DNA from 3 places in the Arsenophonus apicola genome. Region 1 is predicted to be linked to each of the others. Evidence: predicted binding sites of a transcription regulator. Region 1 holds the regulator's gene; each other region holds the start of a gene.
What was found. The regulator PurR, encoded in region 1, represses purine synthesis genes. The targets are predictions, from matches to a motif close to CANGCAAACGTTTGCNTG.
Positions count from the first base shown of each region.

Region 2: purE (5-(carboxyamino)imidazole ribonucleotide mutase) is a predicted target of PurR. The motif match lies at 2,049-2,066, and genes of this name have one in related genera.
Region 3: cvpA (colicin V production protein) is a predicted target of PurR. The motif match lies at 2,870-2,887, and genes of this name have one in related genera.

Region 1 is NZ_CP084222.1:1,832,049-1,836,939, forward strand. It holds gene argS (arginine--tRNA ligase) at 1-339, shown strand, start outside; gene cydH (cytochrome bd-I oxidase subunit CydH) at 456-539, opposite strand; gene purR (HTH-type transcriptional repressor PurR) at 806-1,831, shown strand; partial or broken gene punR (DNA-binding transcriptional activator PunR) at 1,851-2,754, opposite strand; gene punC (purine nucleoside transporter PunC) at 2,875-4,080, shown strand; gene LDL57_RS08765 (riboflavin synthase subunit alpha) at 4,462-4,891, opposite strand, start outside.
Region 2 is NZ_CP084222.1:2,612,420-2,617,310, reverse strand. It holds gene LDL57_RS12490 (MFS transporter) at 1-276, opposite strand, end outside; gene purK (5-(carboxyamino)imidazole ribonucleotide synthase) at 356-1,450, opposite strand; gene purE (5-(carboxyamino)imidazole ribonucleotide mutase) at 1,447-1,977, opposite strand; gene lpxH (UDP-2,3-diacylglucosamine diphosphatase) at 2,104-2,829, opposite strand; gene ppiB (peptidylprolyl isomerase B) at 2,837-3,331, opposite strand; gene cysS (cysteine--tRNA ligase) at 3,603-4,891, shown strand, end outside.
Region 3 is NZ_CP084222.1:1,084,057-1,088,947, reverse strand. It holds gene LDL57_RS04845 (TIGR01777 family oxidoreductase) at 1-130, shown strand, start outside; gene LDL57_RS04840 (UbiX family flavin prenyltransferase) at 123-695, opposite strand; gene purF (amidophosphoribosyltransferase) at 787-2,298, opposite strand; gene cvpA (colicin V production protein) at 2,313-2,816, opposite strand; gene dedD (cell division protein DedD) at 3,007-3,624, opposite strand; gene folC (bifunctional tetrahydrofolate synthase/dihydrofolate synthase) at 3,614-4,891, opposite strand, start outside.

The DNA.
Region 1 (4,891 bases):
ACCCGAGTGGCCTCGATTTTTAAACGGGCTAATATTAATCCCGCAACGCTAACCGCGCCGGTGATGTTAGCTAATGAGTATGAGCAAGCTCTAGCGACGCGTTTATTACAATTTGAAGAGACAATACTAACCGTTGCGCGCGAAGGTTTACCACATATTATGTGTGCTTACTTATTTGATCTGGCTGGTTTATTTTCAAGTTTTTATGAGCATTGCCCAATTTTGAATGCAGAAAATAACGCTTTAAAAGAAAGCCGATTAAAACTGGCGTTCCTGACGCAAAAAACCTTAAAAATTGGTTTAGACACATTAGGCATTGAAACGGTAGAAAGAATGTAATTCTCAACTAACCGATAGGCTGCCAATAGCGCAGCCTGCTGATTACATTATACTGGTTAAGCCAAAAACCATTATCGTTGTAACGATCCGAGCAGACAGTTAAGCCAACCTAATAGTCAGAAAATAAAAGAAACAAATGATACAATCATTAACAATGCAACAATCGCAGTACATAAACCATACTTAAAATCAGTATCCATAACCTCACCTCACTATTCTCACTGCTTTATTCATAAATTAGCGAATGAAAAATCATTAAATGTCATAACATCATACAACAATAAAAACTATTTTCTATTATATCATCGAGGAAATATTGATTAACACTTTTGTTTTTATGACAAATCAGACAAAATGGACAGTTTACTGATAACTTAATTATCAAATGGTTATTTTTATAGTTCAATAATAGTCGTTTTTAAATAATAGTAATAGAATTGAGAATGGTTCAGGAGTCTTTTTAATCATGGCAACAATTAAGGATGTGGCAAAGTTAGCGGGTGTTTCGACTACCACCGTATCTCATGTAATTAATAACACCCGTTTTGTCGCCAAAAAGACAAAAACGATTGTTTGGGCAGCCATTAAAACACTTAATTATTCTCCTAGTGCCGTCGCTCGTAGTTTGAAAGTTAACCATACTAAATCCATTGGGTTACTGGCCACAACTAATGAAGCCCCTTATTTTGCAGAAGTCATCGAGTCAGTAGAAAACAACTGTTATAGCCAAGGGTATACATTGATCCTGTGCAACTCACATAATAATCTGAATAAACAACAAGCCTATTTACAAATGTTAGCGCAAAAACGGGTTGATGGTTTACTGGTAATGTGTTCAGAATATCCAAAACAACTACTCGGAATGTTAGAAGAATACCGTAATATTCCAATGGTAGTGATGGATTGGGGGCAAGCACATGGTGATTTTACCGATGTCATTATTGATAATGCGGTTTATGGTGGTTATCTTGCCGGACGCTATCTGATTGAACGCGGGCATCGTGATTTAGGGATCATCTCTGGACCTTTAAAACGCAATACCGGCAGTGGTAGGCGGCAAGGTTTTCTCAATGCTATGAAGGAAGCTAACATCCAACCACATGATAAATGGATTGTCGAGGGTGATTTCGAGCCATCTTCTGGCTACGATGCGATGAAACAAATTTTAAATCACCAACAAAGACCGAGCGCCATTTTTTGTGGCGGTGATATTATGGCGATGGGGGCTATCTGTGCAGCAAATGAATTAGGCATTCGTGTTCCCCATGATATCTCTATTATTGGCTATGACAATGTGCGCAATGCGCGTTTTTTTACACCAGCGTTAACCACCATTCATCAACCCAAAGAACGTTTAGGCCAAATGGCTTTTACTATGCTGCTTGATCGCATTATTAATAAACGCAAAGATGCACAAACTATTGAAATACATCCTGAGCTTATTGAACGTCGTTCAGTTGTCGATGGTCCGTTTATTGATTACCGCAGATAATCACTAGATTTGAACATTATCAATTAGTCAGCCACTCGGCATTGAGCGTTTCACTATTACCTAAGTAATCCAGTAACCAACTCAAGGTTGGAGAACGCTTTTCTTCATTCCATATAACACAACATGGACTATCAGGTAAGGGTTGCTTAATTTGCAATGTTTTTAATTCATTTATGCGGCAAAGTTGCTCTACCCGATGTTTAGGCGCAAATCCTAAACATAATCCATTTTTTAAGCAAGCCAGACCACTTTCCCAATCTGGCACAATAAGCCGTTTTTTGTTATCTAATGCCCAAGTTTCTCGCTTTGGCAAGTAACGAGAGGTATCTTCTAAACATAAACTTGGATAATGACGTAATTGTTGATCGTTAATTAGACCGCTTATTTGTGCTAAAGGATGATTTATGCTGACAACACATGACCAGGGCATAAAGCCCATATCACGAAAACTATATCTATCGCCAATTGGCGACGCGCGCGTTGCACCAATAGCAATATCTACTCGCCCATCGACCAACGCCTCCCATACCCCATTATAAACTTCCTGCTGAATAAAAAGTTCAATATCAGAAAAGTGGCGATAAAAATCTAATATTAATTGCAATATTCTTTCTGGTTTAACTACGATCAATAGCAATACTAAATTGTCCATGCCAACCATTGGCAATCTGTTGACATTGATGGCGTGTATCACGCATGGTCTTGATAATATTGCGCGCATTTTTAACGAAAAATTTACCGGCATCGGTAAGTACAACATCACGATAACGCCGTTCAAACAAAGCAACAGCCAGCCACTCTTCCAATTGTTTTACGGTATAACTTACCGCAGAGGGAACTCTATGTAACTCTGCGGCAGCGGCACTAAAACTGCCCGTTCTTTCAACGGCATCAATTACTTCAAGGGAGTACTCTGACCACATAGCCTTTAACCTGTCAAAATATTTGATAACAATATGCAAATAATAACGCTTCACAACAAAAATTCATCTCTTATACAATAAAAAGCGATATTTGATATTATTTAATTTATTGATACCAATATGAATAAAAATAACCCCAATCAACACAATTTTGGCTTTATGCTTTATCTTGCTGGCTTAAGTATGCTCGGTTTTTTGGCCATTGATATGTACTTACCTGCTTTTAGTATTATGCAACAACAACTTAATACCTCAGCAAATACCATCAGCGCAAGTCTTAGTCTATTTTTATGTGGTTTTGCCTTCGCTCAACTTAGTTGGGGGCCGCTTTCCGATCGTATTGGCAGAAAACCCGTTTTATTAATTGGACTAGCGCTATTTATTACTAGCTGTCTGGCCACACTCGGTATCACCAATGGCAGCCAATTGCTTATTTTGCGATTTATTCAAGGTATTGGAGTTTGTTCAACAGCGGTCATTTGGCAAGCTTTGGTAATTGATCGTTTTAGTGGCCTATATGCTAGACGGGTATTTGCCACCATTATGCCTTTAGTTGCGCTGTCGCCGGCCTTAGCCCCCTTATTAGGTGCCTGGATCCTTACTGGTAATAGCTGGCAAATAATATTTTTTAGTTTAGCTATCATCGGAATATTGCTTTTTCTGGCCACCCTTTTATTACAGGAAAAAAAACGTTTAGAAAAAACTCACAAAATAAAATCCACTCCTACTTTTATCACCTTTCTACGTTCTGCCATTTTTAGTGGTAATGTATTAATTTATGCCGCCTGTAGTGCCGGATTTTTTGCCTGGCTAACCGGCTCTCCGTTTATTTTAACTAAAATGGGATATAATCCGCAGGATATTGGTATCAGTTACGTACCTCAAACCATTGCCTTTATGTTCGGTGGCTACGGGGGACGTTATTTAATCGCCAAAATAAAAAACCAAATCCTGTTGCCAATCATTCTTATCGGTTATGCAATAAGTGTATTGGTTATCTTCATTCTTGCTATCTATTCCCAACCTAATTTATTTGCCCTGTTACTACCTTTCTGCTGTATGGCTGCGATGAACGGTGCTTGCTATCCTATTGTGGTGTCAAATGCCTTAAGTGTTTTTCCTAAAGACAGTGGTAAAGCCGCCGCTTTACAAAATACTCTCCAGCTAGGTTTGTGTTTTACGGCAAGTCTGGCGGTATCTAGCCTAATTGCCAACCCTCTGCTAGCAACTAGCACTGTTATGGTTTCTACCATTATTCCACTGCTAATAGGCTACTGGCTGCAAAAAAGTAAAAATTCAGCCAATACTGCGGAAACATTAGAATAGTAAAAAATCTTTAAACAAACGCTGGTGAGATGTAGGATGTCGACTAACTAAGCATGTTAAATTGTCATTTTTCAGTAAGTAATTTATCAGTTGTTTTACCTGTCAAGCGGCCAGAGAGCGAAAATCTTTGCCATAAACGTTTCATTATATTAATTAGGCGAGTTTTGTTATTGGCGACGCATTTTTTAGTAGGGCTATTCTTGTTTATTTATAGCGCTTATTGGCAGATTTAACTTAGCCACAAATTAGTCAATTAAACACGGAAAACCACTTTTGCCATTAACCTTATTCTAATAAGAAGAAACCTTTGCCTATTGTTAATCAGATCCTGTTTCTTCTTTTAAAATTACTTAACCTAATTAAAATTGCGTGGCTACAGGCTTAACACAGCTGATGATTATATTTTTGTGCCATTACCCGCTCAACAGTATCAACTACCGCTTGGGTGTGGGCATCAACTTCAATATTAACTTTATCTCCCAGACGCTTTTCTGCAATCGTGGTACGCGCAATGGTTTCTGGGATCAGGTGGACACAAAAACGATTATTAACCACATCGCCAACTGTTAAACTAATTCCATCAACGCCGATAAAGCCCTTGTGCAGAATATATTTCATTAATTGTTTATCATGTAGATAAAACCAAATTTGGAGATTATTTTCAGCTTTAAAAATCTTGGCTACTTCGGCGGTCGTAATGATATGACCCGACATAACATGACCCCCAATTTCATCACCATATTTTGCTGATCTTTCTAAATTAATCATATCGCCTAGTTTTAAACTGCCTAAGTTTGTCAGTCGCAAAGTC
Region 2 (4,891 bases), 780 kb from region 1:
GGTAAAAATAGCAAGGCCAAATAATAGTGTCATTCTAAGCCCGAGCCCACGGATCATTAAGGTTGGCAGATAGCTTGATAAACCACAGGTTAATCCTAAAATCGTGAATCCCAGTCCTGCTTCTGCCCAGTTCCAATTGAATTCATTGATAATGCTAGGTAGCACGACGCCAAGTGAAGTAAAAGTGGTTGCTGTTGATAAGAAATAAATTAATCCCAATAAAAGTAACATATACCATGGATAAACAGGACCAAACATTTGTTGTTGTGCAGGCATTATGACTCCAAAGCAGACAACTATCGCATGAAAACAGTAAGCTTAACAATATACTGGTTTATTCAATATGCTAGTTGTTTTATTTACACTTATTATGTCGTGGAAAATGCATTAATTTTGTGTTTAGCCATGCAATACTATCCTTATATTCATTAGGAAGTAAGGGTTGTATTGTATTTAGTGAGTTATTTATCGCTTGCCAGTTATTACTACACAAATTTAGATGACCTACTTTACGCCCAGGACGAACATCTTTTTCATACCAATGTAGATGAACTAAAGGTAATGACAACCATGCAGGATTTAATACTGTACCTATCAAATTAATCATAACTGACGTAGTTTCTATGTTAGGAGTAGGTATTGGCAGATTTGAAATGGCTCGCAGGTGGAGTTCAAATTGACTAATAGACGCGCCATTTTGCGTCCAATGACCACTATTATGAACTCGTGGCGCTAATTCGTTAATGAGTAGTTTATCATTTAAAATAAAACATTCCATTGCCATCACACCCACATAATTTAATCTTGTCATAATGGTCGACAGCATCAATTCTGCTTCAGTTTGCAATTTTTTATCGGGCTGAGGCAAAGCAATACTGGCTCGTAGCATGCCCTCTTGATGCAGATTGTATGTTAGCGGGTAAAAGACACATTGGCCATGTATATTACGTGCAGCAACAAGTGAAACTTCGCCTGAAAAGGGAATAGCTTTTTCAACAATCGCCTGGCCATAAATTTCAGCGGGCAGTAGTGATAGATTGTCAGGTGTGATACGCCATTGCCCACGGCCGTCATAACCACCAGTACGACATTTAACAATAACAAAATCGCCTAGCTTAGCAAATAATTGTGGCCATTGTGTTTGATTGCTAAGAAGCTGCCAGGGAGCTGTCGTTAACGATAAAGAATCTAATAGTTTTTTTTGTGGCAATCGATCGGCCAGTTGCGGGAAGATATCGCGATTAATAAAGCTAGGCTGGCGAGCTAATTCACATGTAAGCGGCGTTTCTGGCCAGCGTTCAATTTCGGCTGTTATGATGCTGTCTTGATAAGGAATAGTCTCTAATTTATCATCGATACCGATAGGAAAGACGCTAATACCTAACGGCTCTCCCGCTTGACGCAACATGCGGCCTAACTGGCCATTACCAAGGACGCAAATCGGTTTCATTCCCCCTCCCGTGGATCGGGATGGCTTAAGACATCATTAGTTTGTTTTAAACGCCAGATTGATAAACGCTCATAAAGCTCGCTATCTGTGCCAGCTAGGAATTGAGCTGCCAATAATGCCGCATTCGCTGCCCCCGCTTTACCTATTGCAAAAGTAGCCACCGGAATTCCCTTTGGCATTTGCACAATGGAATAAAGGCTATCAATACCATTTAGCGTCGCTGTTACCACCGGGACGCCAAAAACAGGAACCAACGTTTTGGCTGCTAACATACCGGGTAAATGTGCGGCCCCGCCAGCACCAGCAATGATAACCTGAAATCCTTTTTCTTTTGCTTCTGCAGCGAATGTGAAGAGTTTATCAGGTGTGCGATGAGCAGAAACAATTTCTACGTGATGAGGTAGTGTGAGTTCACAGAGTATATCGGCAGCATATTTCATCGTGCTCCAGTCGCTTTTGGAACCCATTACGATGGCAATTTTGGGATTAGAATGTGACGATTTTTGTGCATCAAATTGAGCGCTCATTAATTTGTTGCTCCTGCTTTAAGTCATTTATTGATGGCAAATTAAGTGAGATCATATCATGGCTAATAAATAAGGAAAACGTTTGCCTAGTTTTTTCATCGCAGGATTAAGCTGAGATGGGAAATGTTAATAAAAAGGGAAATGAAGCAACTCGATGGTTTTAGGCGTTATTTTGATTACCGAGCCATTTTGATCCCAGGCACCCAACACTGCTCGGTGTAATATTTTACCATTAACATTAATTTCATGGATCGCAGGTCGATGCGTATGACCGTGGATCATCCAATCGACTTGATATTTACGAAATTTTTCAATTACCGCTTGTTCATTGACATCTGTAATATATTCTGGCTTAAGTCGAGTGGCAGATTGGCTATTCTTACGCATTCTTTCAGCGATACGGTGGCGGGTAGATAAGGGAAGCGCTAGAAATAGCCGTTGCAACCAGCGATTATGTACTCGTTTTCTATAACGCTGATAGGAAATATCATCAGTACAAAGTGTATCACCGTGTAAAATGAGGATATTATGGCCATGTAGCGTTAACACTTTCTCTGCTGGTAGTAAGGTCATGCCACTTTCTTTGGCGAACTTTTTCCCCAGTAAAAAATCACGATTACCATGAATAAAGTAGCAAGGGACGCCTTTACTTTGCAATTCCTTGAGTTCGTGCGCTATTGCTTCGTGTAGTAGACTGGGATCATCATCACCAATCCAATAATCAAAAAAATCACCTAAAATATATAAAGCTTTAGCTTGACTCGCTTGTTCGCGTAAGAAATTCAGAAAACCGGCAGTAATAGCCGGTTCTTTTTCACTTAAATGCAAGTCAGCAATAAATAAGATTGCCATAGTTTAATTATTCGTTAACTGTTACGCGTTCAATAATAACATCTTCAATGGGTACATCTTGATGTAAGCCACTACGACCTGTTTTTACTTCTTTAATTTTATTAACAATATCCATTCCGTCAACTACCTCGCCAAAGACACAGTAACCCCAACCATCATGTTGTTCTGAACGGAAATTTAGAAAGTCGTTGTCGACAACATTAATAAAGAATTGTGCTGTTGCTGAATGCGGATCATTGGTTCTGGCCATCGCGAGCGTGCCACGTTTATTTTTTAATTCGTTATTCGCTTCATTTTTAATAGGATCCTTAGTCGTTTTTTGCTGCATTCCAGGTTCAAAACCGCCACCTTGGATCATAAATCCATTAATAACGCGATGAAAAATCGTATTATCGTAAAATCCATCACGACAATAGTCTAAAAAATTTTTTACCGTTATTGGCGATTTTTCATCAAAAGTTTTAATGACAATATCGCCAAAAATAGTGTGAAAAGTTACCATAATCACTATCCTGATAAATTGTTATATATAATGTAAAAATCAAAAAGTAAAGTAATCACAATTTAAAGTAGATCAACTATTTTATACCATATTAGGCTGATTACGTCAGTATTTGTGGAATATTGAATAATTTCCTTGCGCCCCATAGTTGCTTAACTCAGAATATAGGGCGCCAATAGCCGTGTTTATTGGTAGCAATGGCATCTTGTATCGCCTTGTAATCAAAGTAAACCATTTACTGCATGTAGCGCTGATGATGGAAAAAGTCCCAATGTTGAAAATTTATAATACACTAAGTCGTCAAAAAGAAGAGTTTAGACCGATTACGCCAGGCAAAATTGGTATGTATGTGTGTGGTGTTACTATTTATGATTTATGTCATATCGGCCATGGCAGAACCTTTGTTGCTTTTGATGTGATTAGCCGTTATTTACGTTATCTAGGTTATGATTTGACCTATGTACGTAATATCACTGATGTGGATGATAAGATTATCAAACGGGCCGCAGAAAATAATGAGACATGTGACGCTTTAACATCACGCATGTTGGTTGAAATGTATAAAGATTTTGATGCCTTAAATATTTTGCGGCCCGATTTTGAACCAAGTGCAACGCACCATATTAAAGAAATTATTGCTTTGACCGAGCGACTACTTAAACGCGGCCATGCTTATATTGCTGATAACGGTGATGTCATGTTCGCTATTAATAGCGATCCAGATTACGGCCTGTTATCCCGCCAAGATCTTGAGCAATTACAAGCAGGAGCGCGTGTTGAAGTCGCTGATGCCAAGCGTAACCCATTGGATTTTGTATTATGGAAAATGTCCAAACCCAATGAGCCAAGTTGGTCTTCTCCCTGGGGTGATGGGCGACCAGGTTGGCATATTGAATGCTCTGCCATGAATGGTAAACAACTGGGTGAACATTTTGATATTCATGGCGGAGGGGCAGATTTGATGTTTCCTCATCATGAAAATGAAATAGCGCAATCAACCTGTGCTCATGATGGGCCATATGTAAACTATTGGATGCATACTGGAATGGTTATGGTTGATCGGGAGAAAATGTCAAAATCATTGAATAATTTCTTTACCATCCGTGATGTATTGGCGCATTATGATGCCGAAACGGTGCGTTATTTCTTATTATCAGGACACTATCGTAGTCAATTAAATTATACCGAAGAAAATTTAAAGCAAGCTCGCACATCACTTGAGCGTCTTTATACCGCTTTACGCGATACCGATTCTAATAATACAAAATCTGCTGATAATGAAATATTTAAGCAGCGTTTTATGGCAGCCATGAACGATGATTTTAATACGCCAGAGGCCTATTCTGTGCTATTTGATTTGGCAAGAGAAATTAACCGATTGAAAGTCGATGATATGGTAATGGCGAATGGATTAGCCGTACAATTACGTCAATTAGCAAATATATTAGGGTTGTTAACGCAAAATCCTGAACAATTCTTACAAAGTCGCGCACAAGTTTCTCACAGTGCTGAAATAGAAAAAATTGAGGCATTAATTAAGCAACGTAATGATGCTCGCAA
Region 3 (4,891 bases), 750 kb from region 1:
ATTAATGTTAGGTGGACAGCAAGCTATTCCAAAGCGGCTTGAAGAAGCTGGATTTAAATTTCACTATGTTGACCTAAAAGAAGCGCTAGAATCATTACTACTAACTTCATCCGAAGAGACAATTACTTAACATTCTGCCAGCGAGTAAACAAAGTTTGGGGTAAAGTGATACCATACTGATCTAATACACGATTGACAGTTTGATCGACAATATCCTGTATTGTTTGGGGCTGATGATAAAAAGCTGGCATCGGTGGAAAAATTATCGCACCAATCTCTATAACATTCATCATTAATCTCAAATGGCCTAGATGTAAAGGTGTTTCTCTGACACCCAAAATCAATTTACGCTTCTCTTTCAAAATCACATCAGCCGCGCGCGCAATTAAGGTATCGTTGTAACTATTAGCAATACCAGATAAGGTTTTTATTGAGCACGGCATAATAATCATACCGGAAGTAATAAATGAACCTGAAGAAATGGCCGCAGCAATATCCCTATTATCATAAACAACATCAGCCATTGCTTGAACATCACGTAGACTATAAGTGGTTTCCAATGCTAACGTCTGCTTGGCGGCTGCGCTAACAATTAAATGGGTTTCAACGTCAGCAACAGAACGTAAAACTTCAAGTAATCGAATACCATAAATCGCACCACTGGCGCCTGTGAGTCCGATAATTATTCTCTGCATCATTTTTGCTCAATAATAACGATAAAATAGACTTCACTACTGTAGGCTTAACGATATCCGATGAAGTCTAAATTCAAAATATAACAACAAATTAGCCTTCATTGTAAATTTCTAAATTTTCAATTTCATTATGTTCTTTTAATTGATCATCCTTACGGAGATTTTCCAGATAGTCCAGATAAGTTTGATCAATATCTTTCGTGACATAAATACCATTAAAGACCGAACTTTCGAAAGTGGAAATATCTGGATTTTCCTCTCTAACAGCGGCAATTAAATCAGAAAGATCCTGGAAAATTAAATCATCGGCACCAATAAGTTGACGAATTTCATCCACTTCACGCCCATGGGCAATCAACTCATTAGCCGACGGCATATCAATGCCATACACATTGGGGAAACGAACTTCTGGTGATGCCGAAGCAAAATAGACCTTTTTAGCTCCTGCTTCGCGCGCTAACTCAACAATCTGTTCAGAAGTGGTTCCGCGCACAATAGAATCATCCACTAATAAAACATTTTTATCGCGGAATTCGGCTCGATTAACATTCAGCTTACGACGTACCGACTTACGTCGCTCTTGCTGCCCCGGCATGATAAAAGTGCGCCCCACATAACGATTTTTAACAAATCCTTGGCGATAAGGTTTACCCAAAATATAGGCGATTTCTAGCGCGCTATCACAAGAAGTTTCAGGGATGGGGATCACAACATCAATATCCAAATCCTGCCATTGGCGAGCAATTTTGGCACCCAATTTTTGCCCCATCCGCAAACGAGCTTTATTAACCGATATTTTATCAATAAAAGAATCGGGTCTGGCTAAATAGACAAACTCAAATAGACAAGGGGTTAGCTGTGGATTTTCTGCACATTGACGGGAAAAAAGTTGCCCCTGTTCAGTAATATAAATTGCTTCCCCTGGTGCTACATCACGCAAAAATTCAAAACCAAGGGTATCTAAAGCGACACTTTCCGAAGCAACCATATACTCATTTTGGCCGCCTTCCAATGTGCGCTTACCAAGCACCAAAGGGCGAATACCAAACGGGTCACGAAACGCCACTAAACCATGACCAATAATCATCGCAACACAAGCATAAGCACCGCGAACTTTGTTATGCATTGCACCAATAGCAGTAAAAATATTTTCTGCTGTCAGGGGAAAATGAGCAAATTGATCCAGTTCATGAGCCAGGACATTGAGTAGGATTTCTGAATCAGAAGAAGTATTTACATGACGACGGGCCGTTTCAAATAGCGTTTTTCTTAATTCATGTGCATTAGTCAAATTACCATTATGGGTTAATGTAATGCCAAAAGGTGAATTAACATAAAAAGGTTGTGCTTCGGAAGCGCTGGAGCTACCGGCGGTTGGGTAACGCACATGGCCAATCCCCATTTTGCCCCGCAAACGTAGCATATGGCGAGCAGCAAACACATCTTTTACTAAGCCATTTGATTTACGTAGACGAAATTGCTTATTTTCATCAATCGTCGCAATACCTGCAGCATCTTGCCCACGATGCTGAAGCACTGTTAGCGCATCATAAATTGATTGGTTAACTGGTGTGAAACCAGCAATACCGACAATACCGCACATCTACTTTTTCCTCATCAGCCAAGCGGAGTAATACTTTCCGGTAAAAAACTTGATGCATTTTTTAAATAATCAAAAAACCATCTAATAATATGACTAAATTGGGGTATCAATTCAGAACGTTGCCAATCTTCACTTTTTGGCAGGGGTGTAAAAGTATCTAGAAAAAACAAAATTGCCGACACAATTAATATACCGCGCAATACGCCAAAACAGACGCCTAACACACGATCTGTACCTGATAATCCAGTTCTCTCAACTAACGAACTAATCACATAATTGACTACAGCACCTACAATTAACGTTGCGATAAATAAGATCGCAATGGCAATACCATTTCTGATCAGCGGATCGTCAAAACGAGTCAGATAAGTCGCCAGATAAGAATAGAATTGGCTAGCAACAAAAAAAGCACAACCCCAGGTAATCAGAGACAAAGCTTCTCGTACAAAACCACGAATTAAACTAACTAAAGCAGAAAAACCAATAATGGCAATAATAGCGTAATCAATCCAAACCATAATTTTAATCCAAAAATTAAACATTCAGCATGGTCGAACGCATTCTAGCAGAAAACGAAAACGTTTGCGTTAGATATTTTGCTGAAAAGCCGCAAAAAGTTGCGGCGAAAAGATAAATCATCATCGCCGCGTAAATAATTAATATAATCGATTAGTATTAATATGTTTTGTCTATTAGTACATACCCACTTTAAGGTTTATAACTGCGTATTTGACCTTGTAAGCCGGTTAAATCTTTCAATTCCGGCAAACTGGACTGCAATTTTTCTCTCGACGCATTCGGGCCAATAAAAATTCGTGTCAATTGACCATTAACCGGTATTGTGGGTTCAGTGTAGACCTGATAGCCAGATAAACGTAATCTGGCAATAATCTCTTCCACTTTTGCTGCATTTTTCAATACGCCCAATTGAATGACATAAGCCCGTCCCTGTGGCGCTTGGGTTTTCTCATTCGATTTAGTATTTTGTTCTGGCTCCAACGCTGATTTTTCAACTTTGGCTGCGGCTTTTGATTTTGTTTGTTGTTGAGTGGACTGGCTATCTGCTATTTTGGCTTTTGAATCAGAAATGGCTGCAGAAATCATTGCTTGTGCAGCGCTTTCTGAAGGTGTCACTAGTGGTTTAGGATTAATTGGCGCAATAGGTTCAATTTCATATTCATCGCTGGCTTTAGGCACCAAAGGGATCGCTGCAAATTCAGTCTCATTATATTTCTTATTACCATCCAATAATACCGGTAATATAATAACGCCAACTGCAACAATAACAATCGTTCCCACCAAACGGTTTTGAAACTTACTGGCCACTTAAGCTTTCCTCTTTTGTTTGCAGTTCCATAACTTCAGCGACAGTATGAAACGAGCCACAAACCACTACAATATCCTGTTCGTTAGCTGCCGCCATGGCCTGCAACCAGGCATCTTTAACCGTATCAAATTGGTAAGGTGAATCAACATATTGTGCTAATTGTTCAGCACCAGCGCCGCGTATGACACTTAATGAAGCGAGATACCATTTATCAACTTGAGGAGCCAGATAAGATAAAGTACTTTTTATATCTTTATCGGCTAACATAGCAACAACAGCATGGACTTTAGTATTTTCCTGTTTGGGCAAGCCAGAGAGTCTATCAGCTAAATAAGCCGCCGCATGAGGATTATGGGCAACATCTAAAATTACACAAGGTTGCTGGCTAATAATTTGAAAACGGCCTGGTAATTTTGCCTTGATTAATCCCCGGTGAATAGCCTGCAATGATATGGCCTGACTAATGGCATCACCCTCTTTGATTAAACAATCAATAATTGCCAATGCTGTGGCAGCATTGGCCAATGGGACATTTGGCAAAGGTAACTGCTTAAAATTGTGCTCAAGAGATTGCCAATCCCAATGATCATTTTGTGGCGCAAATTGCCAATCTACCCCACAACGAAATAACTTTGCGCCAACGGCTTGCGCTACCTCATTAATCGACTTTGGCATATCCGGCTCACCCACAACCGCATAGCGCCCTGAACGAAAAATTCCGGCTTTTTCATAGCCAATCTGTTCACGATCACTACCCAGCCAATCAATGTGATCCAGTGCAATACTGGTGATCGCAGCAATATTCGCATCCACAATATTGGTTGCATCTAACCGGCCACCCAATCCGACTTCTAAAATAACCACATCAAGTTTAGCTTGTTTAAATAATTGCAACGCAGCTAAGGTGCCATATTCAAAATAGGTCAGCGTAGTTGTGCCGCGTTTAGATTCAATATCAGCAAAAACACGGCAAAACTCCTCTTCAGGCAACGTCTCACCTTGGATCCTGACACGCTCTGTATAATCTAACAGGTGTGGAGAGCTATAAACGCCGACTTTTAATCCGGCTTCAATTAAAATAGATTCCAGTGTATGGCAAGTGGTTCCTTTACCATTTGTTCCAGCAACCGTAACCACTTTCGGTGCAGGATGCAAAAGATCCAATTGCCGAGCAACGATACCAACTCGCTCCAACCCCATATCGATAATTTTACTATGCTGATTGGTTAAATAAGTTAACCAGCTGGCTAAAGAAGAAGACGCCTC